Regions from separate parts of the Arthrobacter sp. P1_B4 genome, predicted to be linked through region 2. Evidence: riboswitches for the same ligand, from Rfam matches in the RefSeq annotation. Region 2 holds a riboswitch; each other region holds the start of a gene.
What was found. A riboswitch is a leader RNA that binds a small molecule or an ion and turns the genes downstream of it on or off. The one in region 2 is predicted to bind cyclic di-AMP.

Region 1: linked by a shared signal. The riboswitch ahead of AC1D1W_RS10220 (aggregation-promoting factor C-terminal-like domain-containing protein) and the one ahead of AC1D1W_RS11225 (NlpC/P60 family protein) in region 2 are both predicted to bind cyclic di-AMP.
Region 3: linked by a shared signal. The riboswitch ahead of AC1D1W_RS08880 (hypothetical protein) and the one ahead of AC1D1W_RS11225 (NlpC/P60 family protein) in region 2 are both predicted to bind cyclic di-AMP.

What each region holds. Positions count from the first base shown of each region.
Region 1 covers NZ_JBFTZW010000021.1:37,319-42,191, forward strand. Annotated here, with positions in the region: gene AC1D1W_RS10210 (response regulator transcription factor) at 27-767, shown strand; gene AC1D1W_RS10215 (sensor histidine kinase) at 789-2,399, shown strand; cyclic di-AMP (ydaO/yuaA leader) riboswitch at 2,584-2,743, shown strand; gene AC1D1W_RS10220 (aggregation-promoting factor C-terminal-like domain-containing protein) at 2,743-3,594, shown strand; gene AC1D1W_RS10225 (hypothetical protein) at 3,753-4,355, opposite strand; gene AC1D1W_RS10230 (bifunctional glycosyltransferase family 2/GtrA family protein) at 4,562-4,873, shown strand, end outside.
Region 2 covers NZ_JBFTZW010000027.1:9,277-14,149, reverse strand. Annotated here, with positions in the region: cyclic di-AMP (ydaO/yuaA leader) riboswitch at 2-216, shown strand; gene AC1D1W_RS11230 (M23 family metallopeptidase) at 221-1,042, shown strand; cyclic di-AMP (ydaO/yuaA leader) riboswitch at 1,179-1,348, shown strand; gene AC1D1W_RS11225 (NlpC/P60 family protein) at 1,644-2,414, shown strand; gene AC1D1W_RS11220 (HNH endonuclease) at 2,634-3,134, shown strand; gene mobA (molybdenum cofactor guanylyltransferase) at 3,229-3,900, shown strand; gene AC1D1W_RS11210 (DUF6457 domain-containing protein) at 3,922-4,209, shown strand; gene AC1D1W_RS11205 (molybdopterin molybdotransferase MoeA) at 4,206-4,873, shown strand, end outside.
Region 3 covers NZ_JBFTZW010000016.1:20,642-25,514, forward strand. Annotated here, with positions in the region: gene AC1D1W_RS08870 (cation:proton antiporter) at 1-1,031, opposite strand, end outside; gene AC1D1W_RS08875 (hypothetical protein) at 1,028-1,276, opposite strand; cyclic di-AMP (ydaO/yuaA leader) riboswitch at 1,478-1,680, shown strand; gene AC1D1W_RS08880 (hypothetical protein) at 1,688-2,374, shown strand; gene AC1D1W_RS08885 (sensor histidine kinase) at 2,520-3,527, opposite strand; gene AC1D1W_RS08890 (response regulator transcription factor) at 3,520-4,197, opposite strand; gene AC1D1W_RS08895 (DedA family protein) at 4,203-4,873, opposite strand, start outside.

The DNA of each region.
Region 1 (4,873 bases), on a different contig from region 2:
AACCGGCAGATCGGAGAGTTGTGCCCATGGCCACTTCGCACTCCATGACCAACAACCTTCCCCAGCTCACGCATCCGGACGGCTCCCCCATCCGCGCCCTCGTGGTGGATGACGAGCCCAGCCTCTCCGAGCTCATGAGCATGGGGCTGCGGATGGCCGGCTGGTCCGTGGCCGTGGCCGAGGACGGGCCCGGAGCCGTCCGGCTCGCCAAGGAGTTCCGCCCCGACGTGCTGGTGCTGGACGTGATGTTGCCCGGGTTCGACGGCGTCGAACTGCTGAACAGGATCCGCGCGTTCGCGCCTGAGGTGCCGGCGCTGTTCCTCACCGCCAAGGATGCCGTTCAGGACCGCATCACCGGACTGGCGGCCGGCGGCGATGACTACGTCACCAAGCCGTTCAGCATGGAAGAGGTGCTGCTGCGCCTGCACCGGCTGGTCCAGCGCTCCGGAGTGGCCGCCATGGACACCGCCGAACTCGTGGTGGGAGACCTCGTGCTCAACGTCGACACCCGCGAAGTCACCCGGGCCGGTGAGGAAATGCACCTGACCGCCACGCAGTTCGAGCTGCTGCGCTACCTCATGGAAAACCCGAAACGGGTCATCAGCAAGGCCCAGATCCTGGACCGTGTCTGGGACTACGACTTCGGCGGCCAGGCGAACATCGTGGAACTGTACATTTCCTACCTCCGCAAGAAGGTCGACGCCAACCACGCTCCCATGATCCACACGGTGCGCGGAGCCGGGTACGTCCTGAAACCGGCGGACTGATCCGTGCCCTCACTTTCCGGCATGACCCGCGTCCCCGGACACGACTGGCGCAACCCGTCGACGTGGCATTTGCGCACCCGGCTGGTCCTGGTCGCCATGGCGCTGCTCGTGGCCATCTGCGGCGCTGTGGGCTTGTTCAGCTACGCCTCCATGGACCTCTTCCTCACCCGGCAGCTCGACACCCAGCTGGACCAGGCCTCCCACCGTTCGAGCGAGTTCGGCCGGCCCTCCTCGGACGATTCGGGCAGGCGCCCCGACCCCCTCGAAGCCCGGGGACAGGGCGTCGGGACGCTTAACGCACGGATAGTCGACGGCGAAGTCAGCAGGGCCGGATTCCTGGCCGGGGACGGCGCGGTCAAGAGCCTCTCCCCCTCCGACAACAAGGTTCTCCTGGCCCTGACCCCGAGCGGCGTGTCCGTGGACCGCAGCCTTTCGGCCGGCGCCTACCGGCTCACGGCCGCGCGTACACCGTACGGCGACGTGATTGTGACCGGACTCCCGCTGGCTGAAAAACAAAACACCTTGGCCTCCCTGGTCTGGACCATGGTGGTGGTGTCCGCAGGCGGGCTCGTGCTGATCGGGCTCGCCGGCACGGCCCTGATCCGGCGGACCATGAAGCCGCTGGAACAGCTCTCCGAGGTCGCCACCAACGTCTCCCGTCTCCCGCTGGACGCCGGCGAGGTGGCGCTCGGGGTCCGCGTCCCGACGTCGGCTGCCCATCCCGGAACGGAAGTGGGCAGCGTGGGCTACGCGCTGAACAAGATGCTGGACAACGTCTCCAACGCTCTCGAGGCGCGGCAGGAGAGTGAGATGAAGGTCCGGCAGTTCGTCGCCGACGCCTCACACGAGCTCCGCACCCCGCTGACGGCCATCCGCGGCTACACGGAGCTGATGCGGATGACCGAGCATTTCACCCCCGACGGCGAGAGGTCCCTCGCCCGTGTGCAAAGCCAGTCCGAGCGGATGACCACGCTCGTGGAGGACCTGCTGCTGCTGGCGCGCCTGGACGAGGGGCAGCCGCTCAAAATCTCCGACGTCGACCTCACCCAGCTGGCCATCGAGACGGTCAGCGATGAGAAAGTCATGGCCCCGGACCGCATCTGGCAACTGGAACTTCCGGACGAGCCCGTGGTGGTACGCGGTGATGCGACCCAGCTTCACCAGGTCCTCGCCAACCTGCTGTCCAATGCGCGCAAGCACACGGAACCCGGGACCAAGGTGGTCACGGGCGTTATGCGCTCGGCTGACGGCAGTGCCGTGGTCACCGTGACAGACAACGGCAGCGGCATCGCCCCGGAATTTATCGGCCGGGTCTTCGCCCGTTTCGCCCGGGCCGACGCCTCGCGCACCAATCCGGCGTCGAACCCCGCAGCCGTCCCCGCCGATTCTGCCGTCGCGACGGCGAGGGTCGGGTCCGGGGCTCCCGCACGCTCGTCCTCCGGCGCCGTTTCCGGCAGCCGCGGAGGTCACGGCACGGCGACCGCCGCGCCGACGTCCGAGGGCACCAGCGGGTTGGGCCTGTCCATTGTCCAGTCGATCGTGGAGGCCCACGGAGGAACAGTCGAGGTCACGTCCCGGCCGGGCCGCACGGAGTTCGCCGTGCGGCTGCCCCCCGCGCCGCCGCCGGCTTAACCGGAACGGCCGCCGTCGGCGCAAACGGCCCGGACCGGCCGGCCCGTGAACCCGGCGCAACCCGACACCCCGGCACTGTGACTCCTGTTACCAAAATGTGACTTAAGCGGCCAGGTCCTGTAGCGTCGTTAGCGTGCGCCGCCATCGGTGCCGCATATCCGGACGGACGCCAAACTCTGCCGCTTCCCGGATTCCGCTGGACCAGGCAGAGGCGGGGGACCCAGAGTTCCCGGGCATTCTGCTTTCATGCGCCCTCGGGGTGAAGCCGACACGTGATGTTCCGTGCGGCCGGATGACCTCATCCGAACCCGACAGCTAACTCCGCCGGCGTTGAGAGGCCACCATGACTGAATTCCAGGTACAAACACGCCCTGACGGCGGTTCGCATTCCCGCTCAGTTGGCGCAGCCAAGTCGCGCCACCGCGCCGAACCGGTCAAGCAGGCATCCGCCCTGTCGCGGTTCGCCGCCGGGCTCGGTGTAACCGGCCGCCGTGCCGCCGTCGTCACCGCCGCGTGCGCACTGCTGCTGGGTGGCGGCGCCGCCAGCCAGGCGGCAGAGCCGGGCGCCCACACGGCGAATGTTGCGAGCCAGGCGGCCACGATCGCCGACCCGCTGGCCAAGCTCAACTTCGAGCGGGTCCAGGTGGCTGGGCCGGGCGCTCCAGCGGAAAAGAACGTGGCTCCCCAGATCTCGGAGGTTAAGGCAGCCGAAGCGCTGATCCCTGCCCCAGCTGCTGCCGCGCCGGCAGCAGCGGCAGCCCCCGCACCTGCTCCGGTTCCCGCGGCAGCCCCCGCTCCCGCTCCGGTTCCCGCGGCAGCTCCCGCTCCCGCTCCGGCACCGGCAGCCGCTCCGGCCCCCGCACCGGCACCCGCACCGGTCGCAATCGACGACCCCGCCGGCGCGCAGGCCTACGCCGCGTCCCAGCTGGGAAGCTATGGCTGGGCACCCGGCCAGATGCAGTGCCTGCACAAGCTGTGGACCAAGGAATCCGACTGGAAGACCACCGCCACGAACGCCAGCAGCGGCGCCTACGGCGTGGTCCAGTCCCTGCCCGCCTCGAAGATGGCGAGCGCCGGCGCCGATTACATGACCAACTACCGGACCCAGATCAACTGGGGTCTGAACTACGTCAAGTCGCGCTACGGCTCCCCCTGCGGCGCCCTGAACTTCCACTACGCACACAACTGGTACTAAACCGGCCCTAACCAGCCCGGACAGGAGGCCACGGATCCACGTGGATCCGGGGCCTCCTGTGTGTGACTGCTAGCCGAGAATGGCGGTTTTTTCACAGCTCGGTTTGGCGGCCTCCACATGGCTAAGTGGACCTACGCCAACTCCAGCACGCACCTGAATCATCCTCGGCGCGCCAGTCTGGGCCGCACATCATTGACCTCGTCCTCTGCAGGGAGTGCCGTGTAGACGGCATTCCCTGCAGAAATTTGCCGCTTGACCTGCTCAAGCTCATCCTTGAGGAGGTCAACGGTGGCACGGTATTTCTCGAAGTCCGCTGTTCGGCGCCTGGCCACGGCGAAACTGATGCCGGCGGCGAGAACGGCAAGCGGGAACGACACCAGCAGGGCCCAGCCGGATGCGGCAAGGAAGTCCAGCGCTACGGGAAGTGCCTGCTTGAATGCCAGGAACTCGTTCACCCCACCAACCACTCCGTTCAGAGCGGAGTCCAGTGGGCCCAGAAACTGCCCCACGACTGGCGTCCCGGAAAACGACGGAGCGCTCAGCGGCGGTTCTCCCCCTGCAGACCAGCGCGAATCACCGAAATGGTTCAGGACGTAGATCCCGGCACCCGCGTTGAGGGCCGCGAAGAGCAGGACGGAACCAAGGGCAGTCCAATAAAGCCTGCGCGGACGCCAGACGCCGGCCACAAGCGCGAAGACGGTGGCCGCAACCCACGAAAAGATGCGGAGCTCGTCGCGGCCCATGCCGCCCAATAGATCCAAGGAATTCCCCGCCCCTTACAGTTGGAATCAATGCTCGTTTCGGTCCCAAGAGCCTATCCCAGCCGCCCCCCGGGTATGCCGCGGCAGATACTGGCGCGCTCCCTTTGTGCGTAGCCGGGCCCGACCCGCCCGGCTGCCCCGACTTCCACAGCCCCCGCACAGCTTGACCCTAAAGCCTTCATATGGGCCGCCGGGAAAGTTGAGCCATGACATTCACAGACCAGGCCACAGGAACCCTGCCCCGCTCCACGGCGACGCCGGCCGGCCCGGCGGCCCCCGAGGCACCCTCGGGGCTTGCGCTGGCCGGCGCACCCGTCCCGGGCCCGATCGCCGGGGCGCTGACCGGCCCCGGCGGCCGGCGCACGGCCATTGATACGCGCGCCAGCACGCCCCTGCTGGACGTCACCATCCCGGTCTTCAACGAGGAACGGGACCTCGAGGCCTGCCTGCGCCGGCTCCACGCGTACCTGCTCGGCGCCTTCCCGCATTCCTTCCGGATCACCGTGGCGGACAACGCC
Region 2 (4,873 bases):
ATCAGTCGCAGAACTACCTCCTGGCAGGGGCGGGGGAACCACTTTCGGCTGCTACTTCGGCAGCCTTGGGGTGAAGTCCGTCAGCGGCAAGCAGCTTCCACCGAAGGATCCCCTAGGGATGCCTCTGTGCGTGGCTGCCTGCAACGGCGGACCGGGTCTTTGATCTCTCTGACCCGAATCCGACAGCTAACTTCGCAGGCCATCCAGAGAGGAACCCTTCTTGACCACCCAGACCGCCAGGGGCCGTCGCCGCGCGACCGGTCCCGCTCCGGAGCCGCGTCCCGTCGTCGCACACACGGCCGAACGCCCGCGGGACGTGCACCGCGATGAACGCCGTCGCCGTCGCAGTCCGTTCCGCCAGGTCACGGACTTTGCCGCGGCAAGCGGAGTCGGGCAGAAGGCCGGGATCGCACTGGCCGCAACTGGTCTGGTTCTTACCGTGACGGTCCCCGTCACGAGCCCGGTGATGGCTTCGAATCCGGGCGGATCCGGCGCGCTCTCCGCCGCCGTGCAGCCGGATGTCACCGCTGCCGCCGCCGCCAAGGTCGACTTCAACCGCACGGCCGTCACCACGAAGGGCGATCCGGACGGGAAACTCAAGCAGCTGCTGAGCGCCCAGTCTGTGGGCACGATCACCCGCGCGGCATCGGCCGGCACCCTGGGTGCGCCGCTCGACCAGCTGGTCACGGCCTCGCCCTTCGGCTACCGTGTCAGCCCCATTACCGGGGGCGCGGGGGAGTTCCACCGCGGCCAGGATTTCGCCGCCCAGTGCGGCACGGCGGTCCACGCGGCCGCCAGCGGCACCGTGACCTTCAACGGCTGGCATCCCTTCGGCGGGGGGAACCGCGTGGTCATCGATCACGGCAACGGCCTGGAGACCACGTACAACCACCTGTCCTCGGCTTCGGTCAAGGTCGGCCAGAAGGTTTTCCGCGGTGACGTCGTCGCCATGAGCGGAACCACCGGCGCCTCCACGGGCTGCCACCTCCACTTTGAAGTGATGGTCAACGGCGATGTCGTTGACCCGCTCGGCTGGCTCTAAAAAGACGATGGGCTGCTCTCAACTTCCTGTGACACGCCGTGATCTGAATGTGACATTGGATCAGGACTGCTGTAGGGTTTGAAGCACGCCAACTTTTCCGAAGTTGGCGCTCTTGAGTGGATTGCCTAGCTCTGCCACCGCTCAAGGTCCGTTCGCATTACATCGTCTGGCAGGGGCGGGGGAACCAATTTTGGCCTTCGAAAGAAGGCCTTGGGGTTAAGTCGCAAAGCTTCCCAGGAAGCAGCGCGGCCGGGTGACTCCCATCCGAATCCGACAGCTCACCTCGTAGGCATTGGGAGAGGCTACTTTCGTGTCTTCACGCCACAATTCTGCGCGCATGCGCACCGGCGAGGCTCTGTCGAGCCCGCTGGAATCCACATCACGTGCCGCCCTTGCCGGCGCCCGGATTGGATCACGTTCCGCAGGCTCAATCGCTACCGAGCCCGGACAGCATGCAGTTTCCGCTTTTGGCGCGTCTTCGCAGTACACCCTTCGCTAAGTAACCCATTTCGGGGCGATCCGGCGTACCCCCAAGATGCCGGAGCGTCCTCAGTCCGTGCCCGAAAGCGCGCGGTCCAAGGATCACGAAAGAGAGAACTTAATGACTACTCGTGCAAACGTTGCACGGCACCGCGCCGAGGTCACCAAGACCAACTCGCTGGCTGTAATTGCTAAGGCTGTCGGCGACAACGCCGGCGGCATGGGCCGTCAGGCCGCGGTCATCGCCGCAGCTTCCGGTCTGGTCCTGACCAGCGGAATCGCAGCCAACGCTGCTGAAACCAATGTTCAGCGCGAATCCACCTCCGCTTCGGCCCTGGAAGTCCAGTCCGCAGCTCCGGCCACCATCTCGGCCGCTTCCACCATCGCGATCTCCTACGAGAAGCCCGCCGTGACCACCACGCCGGCTCCCGTCGTCGAGGCTCCCAAGCCCGTCGTGAAGGTCCAGGACGCCACGGCCACGGCTACAGCCACCCGCGCCGGCGGCACCGAGCTTGGCGTCAGCGGCGGCGTCGCTGCCCAGGCCCCCGCGGGCATCGGAAGCGGCGCAGGCGCGACCATCGCCGCTGCTGCCTACGCACAGATCGGCGTGGCGCAGGACTGCACCGCCCTCGCCACCAACGCCCTGGCCGCGGCCGGCATCCACTACCACGGCTGGCCGGCAGGTTACCTGTCCCTGGGCCGCACCGTGAGCGCCGCCGAGGCACGCCCGGGCGACCTCGCCTACTACCAGAACGGCGGCGTGGGCATGGCTCACATCGCGGTCTACGTAGGCAACGGCATGGCAGTGCACGGCGGCTGGAACGGCGGCACCACCGCGCTGTACAGCGTCAACGTCGGCTCCGGCCCGGTCTTCATCCGCGTCGGCGCCTAAGCACGAACCCCAGCATTCCGAAAGACCCCCGCCTCCAGGCGGGGGTCTTTCGCGTTGCCGCGCAGTGAACTTTCCGCGCTGAGGACCGCGCCGGTGAAAAAATATTCGGTGATCCGGCACTTGAGTGTTTACTCTTGTGTTGTCGATCCATAGCCCGACCATGCAGAGGGCAGCCGGCCCTCGTGCCGCTGGCGGGTGCGGCCGTGAAGAGGTATGCGGATGCGCACTCTCGTTCTGAATGCTGGATATGAACCGCTGGCGGTCATCACCTTCCGCCGGGCGCTCGTCCTTGTCCTGACCGGAAAGGCCAGCGTGGTGGCCGAAGGGGACGACCCCGTGGTCGGCCCCCAGGACATTTTGGGCCGCCCGTCCGTGATCCTGCTGAACCGCTACATCCGGCCAAGGTACAACACGATGACTGCGGTGAGCCGCCGCGGCGTGCTGCGCCGGGATGCCCACCGCTGCGCGTACTGCGGCAAGGCTGCCCACACCATCGACCACATCCAGCCCAAATCGCGGGGCGGAGCCGACTCCTGGGAGAACCTGGTGGCGGCGTGCCTGCGGTGCAACAACGCCAAGAGCGACCATACGCCGGCGGAGATGGGCTGGAAGATCGGTTTTGTTCCGGGCCCGCCAAAAGGTGCCACCTGGCAGATCAAGGAACTCGAGAAGCCGACGCCGGCCTGGGATCCGTTCCTGCTGCCTGAATCGGCTGCCTGATCGGCCTCCTAGCTGATTGATCAGCCGGTGAAGACGCTGCCGGCGCACATTACGGCTTGTTCAGTGGCCGCTGGCGCCGCGCTAGGCTGAACCGATGGAGTTCGATGCTATCATTCTCGCCGGGGGGCGGTCCTCACGCCTCGGCGGCGTGCCCAAATCCGGGCTGATCTACGACGGCGCCACCCTCCTGGAGCGGTCACTGCGGGCCGCGGGCGCGGCGGGGCGCACCGTCGTCGTCGGCCCCGACCCCGGGGGCCTGCCCGGCGGCGTCCTGACCTGCCGGGAAGAGCCGCCCTTCGCGGGTCCGGCCGCAGCCATCGCGGCGGGGCTGGCCGCCCTGGCCGCCGATCACGCGAGCCGGCACGCAGCAGCCGCGCCCTATACCCTCGTCCTGGCGTGTGACATGCCCCGGTCGGCCGGCGCGGTCCGTGCCCTGGCCGAGGCGCTGGCCGCGTCTGCTGCAGGCACACCGGAAAGGGGTGGGGCCGACGGCGTCATGGCCGTCTCGGCCGACAGTCGGAAACAGCCGCTCGTGGGCTTTTATGGCACGGCCGTGCTACAACGTTCTGTCGCGGACGCCGCGTCCCGGGACCGGCTGGAAAACGCGTCGGTGTTCGCCCTTCTTGCTAGGCTGGACGTGCGGGAAGTTCGCGTTCCCCCGGGTTCCACGGATGACGTCGACACCTGGGATGACGCGTCCGCACTGGGGGTATCCGGCAGGATTCCCGACGGCGGTCCGGGCTCCGGCCCGGCTCTGCACAGCTGAACTCGACCATGGAGGCAAACGGTGAAAAGCCAGGACGAAACACTGGAAGACTGGTGCCGTGCCCTGCTCCAGGCCCTGGAGCTGGACGACGTTGAGATTGACGTGAATGAGGTCCTCGCCCTGGCCGGCGTGGCCGCCCATTCCGTGGTGCGCCCGGCGGCACCGCTGACCACATTCATTGCCGGCTTTGCGGCCGGCCTGGCCTCCGGCTCCGGGCAGGCCACGGACTCCGTGTCCATGGAGTCCGCGATGGCCGTGGCCCGCCGGCTCGCCAAGGACTACGCAGCCGCCGAAACTTCCGGGGCATGACGGCTGCGGCCCCGGACGGCAATGGCCCCGCCACCGCCGCAGGTGAAGATGGCGTCAACGATAGCGGCGGAAATGGCGTCAGAGATGGCGGTGGAGAGGCTCTCGTAAACGGCCCTGGAGGCCCTCACATCGCGCACCAGGACACAGCGGACCAGGACTCAGGGGACGAGGACACTGCCGCGGAGCCGCACAGGCACCTGGCCCACACGTGGCAGGAGGCCCGGCAACTCGCGTTCGAGTGCGCCGTTCCCATCCCGGCCGCCCCTGTTCCGCTGCGGCAGACGCTTGGCCGGACGCTCGCGGCGGACGTCGTTGCCCGGCAGGACATGCCCCATTACGCTTCCTCTGCCATGGACGGTTGGGCCGTCAACGGCAGCGGGCCCTGGATCCTGGCCGAACCCGGTCAGCGCCTGGCACCACATCAGGCCAGCCCGATCGCCACCGGCGGCCTCATCCCGCCCGGGGCCAAGGCAGTGTTGCGCAGCGAAAGCGGCATCATCGACGCCGACGACGACGGCCTGCCCGTCCTGAAGCTGGGCGGCACCGCGAAGCCGGGAGACCCGCGCAACGGCGACCACATCAGGAAGGCCGGGGAGGAAGCCGCCGCCGGGGACGTCCTGATCAAGGGCGGCACGGTCCTGAACCCCGCCCATCTGGCGCTCGC
Region 3 (4,873 bases), on a different contig from region 2:
AGGACCTGAAGCTGCGTGCCGATGCTCGCCGCAGCCACCGGTACGCCAAGCTGCGCCGCTGACAACACCCCCAGCGACAGCGGGAGTCCCAGGAAAGCCAGGTCGGCGTGCGCCAGCAGGGCCCCGGCCCCCAGCAACAGGCCGAGGGCCATCATGTCCGGGTGCCCGGCCAGGTCCTTGAGCGTCAGCGATGCACCCAGCCACACGAAGAAGAGCGGACCCAGGAAGCCGTCGCTGAGCGCGAACAGTTGCCGGGCCAGCCGCCGCGGTTCGCCGACCGCAGCCATCACCAGGCCGAAAGAAAAGCCTGCCATCATCACAGACACATTGCTCCACGTCGCGACACCGGCCAGGGTGAAGAGCACGGCCAGCTGGATCCGTAGCTCCAGGGCAAACTTGCGGCTTTCCGAGAGCCGGTGCACGCGCCGACGGATTCCTTGGCGCTCCAGCCAGCGCAAGCCGACAAAGAGCACTACCGCGCACCCGGTCACCGCGAGGACACCCAGCGCCGCCTGGACTGCGTGGGGCGGATCCACCAGGAGCGGCAACGCCACAATGCAGGCTGTGTCGGCAATTGCCACCTGCGCTGTCATAGCGACGACATCTGGCCCGCCGAGGCGCAGGGAATCGACGATTGGAAGCACCAGGGCTGCCGACGAGGACGCCAGCAGCACGACGTAGAGGGGAGCATGTCCAGTCCCGAACAGCAGTCCGATGCCGGTTCCGACCACCACCGCTGCCGCTGCGGCCACCATCGCCCGGCGGGAGCCTTTGCCGAGGGCGCCACGGATGTGCGGATCCCGCACGGGAACGTGGGTGCCTGCCACGAACATCATCAGCGCAAACCCGATATTGGCCAGCAGGGTGAACGTCGGGTCCGCGGGGTCCACCAGGGCCAGCCCTGAGCGCCCGATCGCGATGCCGGCCAGCAGCTCACCCAGCATGACAGGCAAGTGCCAGCGCGCCGGCAGGGCCAGCAGGGGGCCAGCCAGGGCGATGACGGCGATCAGCGCCAGGGACAGGAAGGTCACGGTTCGCGGCGGCCGGCCGGCGCCGGGCCTGACCGCCGTTCCACCACCGCGTAGGCCTTGCCGTCCAGGAAGGCCCAGTCGTTGACAACCATGTACCCGAGCGCGTCCACCCGGTCATTGAGGATGTGCTCGTCGAAACCCCCGTCGCGCGGTTCCGCGTCCCAGGTGCTCACGTGGACGTCCCCGCCGTCGAGGATCAGCAGCTCGGTGTTGACGTCGAAATCCTCTTGGGGCTGAGTGCTCAACTGGCAGATGGCGACACAATGGCTGTTCATTTTCGGGCCTCCGCTTCCGGTGGTGCTGATGGCATCATCCTATGTTCGGAAACGGCGCCGCCCTATGGGCAAATTGCGGCCCGGCATCATGGCTCCGTTACCTGAATGTGACTTTCGGGTGCGGTTCGCGCTACGGTTGATGAGTGCCTGTTGTCTCCGATACGGGCGCTCCCCAGCCGATTGCCTAACTCTGCCGCGGCCCGGGGGTAACTCGCATCAACGTCCGGCAGAGACGGGGAAACCACTTTTGACCTGCTGATATGCAGGTCTTGGGGTGAAGCCGCACAGTGCCCGCAACGACGGGCCCGGGAGTGYGGCCGGGTGCCTCCCATCCGAATCCGACAGCTCACCTCGCAGGCATTGGGAGAGGCTACATTTTTCATGACTTCAGTCAATACTTTTGCGCGCCATGCCGCCGTCCTCGCCGCCGCATCCGGCCTGGTCCTGACCAGCGGAATGGCGGCCAACGCCGCCACCGCCCCCGTGCAGCGTGACTCTGCTCCGGCGTCGAACGTCGACATCGCCGGACAGGTCAGTGCCCCCGTCAGTGCCGATTCAAACGTCAAGATCAGCTTCGAGCGCCCCGCAGTGGATTCTGTTGCCGCGCCGGTCATCGAACAGCCCGTCGCGCCGGCTCCGGCTCCCACTGCAGCCCCGGCGGCGGCGCCCAAGGCTCCGGCCAAGCCGGTCATCCAGGTGCAGGCCGCTCCGGCAGCAGCTCCGGCAGCAGCGCCGGCCGCGGCGCCCGCGGGCGGACGCAACGCCATCATGCTCTCGGCCGCCTACAGCCAGGTGGGCATCACCCAGGACTGCACTGCCATGGTGGAAAAGGCCCTTGGCGCCGCGGGTAAGCCCGTTGGCGACATCGGTCCCCGCGCGTTCCTTGGCCTTGGAACCGTTGTAGCGACGCCGCAGCCCGGTGACATGGTGGTCCAGTCCGGCCACGTCGGCATTTACGCCGGCAACGGCCAGGTGGTCAGTGGCGGCATGAACGGCAAGAACCAGACCATGGTCCACCCGCTGTCCTGGCTCACCGCGACCGGCGGCGTGACGTTCGTCCGCGCCTAAGCCGCACGGCCCCGACCCGGGGCCAGACAGTCCGGAAAGACCGGCGCTCGAGTTCCCTTGGGGGCAACTCGACCGCCGGTCTTTCCTGTCTCCGCATTCGGGGCTCCGGGATCCCGATGGCATAGCTTTCCCCGGCGCAGGGTCCTCAGGGATTCCCGCTGCCCATGAGCGGAAGCGTCAATTTCATGACGGTTCCCTCGCCGCCCGTCGCGGCCACCTCGACGGTGCCCCCGGCCGCGACGGCAATCTCCCGGACCAGGGCCAGGCCGATGCCAAAGCTCCGCTGTCCCTGTGAGGTGCCGGTGCCGGCCGTCCGCACGAACCGGTCAAAGATCCGGGCCTGATCGACGCCGGTGATTCCGGTCCCGGAGTCCGCCACCGTGATCACGGCGCGCTTCTGCTCGATTGAGGTCGTGATGGACACGCGGCCGCCCGGAGGCGTGTGGGCCAGCGCGTTGTCCGCCAGGGCCAGCACGGCACGCCGCAGCGCATTCTTCTCGATCCGGGCCAGCGGCCGGGCAGCGGCAGAGAATTCCAGGCGCACCTGCCGCTGCTCTGCCACCTGCTGGAGGCTGCCGGCGACGCTGGCGGCAGCGTCGGCGAGGTCGGCAGGGGGCGCGGAGCGGTCCGGGGCCTCCGCGGTTGCCGCGAGGAGCAGTTCGTTGACAATCCCTGTCAGCGTCGCGGCGTCCTCCCGGATCCGGGCCAGGTCGTGGCTTTGCCTGGAGCCGGGCACAGTGTTGCGCTGGGCCAGCTGGATCCTGGTGTCCAGGATGGTCAATGGCGTGCGCAATTCGTGGCTGGCGTCCTGGACGAAACGCCGCTCCCTTGCCAGGGCATCACTGAGGGGACGAATCGCGCTGCGCGCGCTGAGCCACCCGACGATGCCGGCCAGCAGGATTCCCGCTACCCCGGCGATGATCATGGCTTCGAGGACATCCTTGGAATCCAGGTAGGTGTAGGCCGTCCCGGCCGTCGCCGAGCCCGGCACTTCAGGATGGGCCAGTTGGTTCGTGAGGTACAGTGCCGTGGCGGCGAGCAGCCCGAGAACCATGACCGCGCACGCAGCACTGATCCGCACCGCGACCTTGAGGGAAGCCTTGCGCAGGATGGAGTGGTCCGGATTTCCGCCGGCCGGCAAGCCGTCACTCATGGGCTTCGCCGATCTGGTATCCGAGGCCGTGCACCGTGCGGATCACGGCTTTGGAGATCTTCCGGCGCAGGTGATGAACATAGGTATCGATCACGCCGGGCTGTTCCGAGGCGTGGAAGCACGCCGCGAGGAGCTCATCCCGGGTGAAGACGCGGTCCGGTTCCGCGGCAAGGGCTGCCAGCAGCTGGCCTTCCTTTGCGGTCAGTGACACCGTTTGCCCGTAGACAGAACGGACGGAGCGCTGCGTTGGATCCAGTTCCCAGTCCCCGATCGCCACCGGTGTCGGGGCCGGGGGAGTGAAAGTCCGCGTCAGTGCGCGCAGGCGTGCTGCCAGTTCGCCGGCGTCGAACGGCTTGGTCACGTAATCGTTGGCGCCGGCGTCCAGGCCCCTGACTTTTTCGTCGGCATCGCCCAGCGCGGTCAGGATCAGGATGGGCGTGGCAATGCCTTTCGACCGCAAAGCCGTGATGAGGGCGATGCCGTCCATGGCGGGCAGCCCGCGGTCCACCACCATGACGTCCCAGCTCCCGGTCAGCCCGTGGTGGAGGCCGTCGCGGCCGTTGGTGACCAACTGGATCCGGTAGTCCGGGTCCAGGAGCTCGGCGATGAGCGGTCCCAGGACGGCGTCGTCCTCGACGAGCAGCAGGGACGGAAGGTCAGTGGAGGTCATGTCAGCTATTCTTCCGCGGCCATTTCCTCAGTCCGCAGTCCGGCCCCAGGTTCTTCTGCCGTGTCGCCGGCGGCTTTGTCTGCGGCTGCGGCGGCGCGGCGGGAGTTCCGGCGGCGTTTGAGGAGCTGCACCACCCCCGGCACGACGGAGACGAGCACCATGGCCACGACGATGGCGTCGATGTTCCTGGCGATGATGTCAAAATGCCCCAGCCAGGTGCCAAGCATCGTCACGGAGGCCGCCCAGGCGACGGCGCCGGTGATATTCCACAGGGTGAAGGATTTGCAGTCATAGCGCGCGGTCCCGGCGGTCAGCGGAGCAAACGTCCGGACCATGGGGACGAAGCGGGCCAGCACGACGGCGGCCCCGCCGTGGCGGCGGAAGAAGTCCTCCGTGGTGGTCAGGTGCGCTGTCTTCAGGATCCGGGCGTCGTCCTTGAACCATCGCCGGCCAAATTTCCGTCCGAGCATGTAGCCGACCTGGTCCCCGGCGACCGCGGCCGCGGTGACGACGCCGATCAGCACTGGCAACGTCAGTTGCAGCTGCTGGTGCAGAAGTCCTGCGGTGAACAACAGGGAGTCGCCGGGCAGGAAGGGAAAGAGCACGCCCGATTCGATGAAGACCATCACGGCGATCACACCCAGTGCGGCCGGGCCCAACCCGGCGAGCAGGCTTG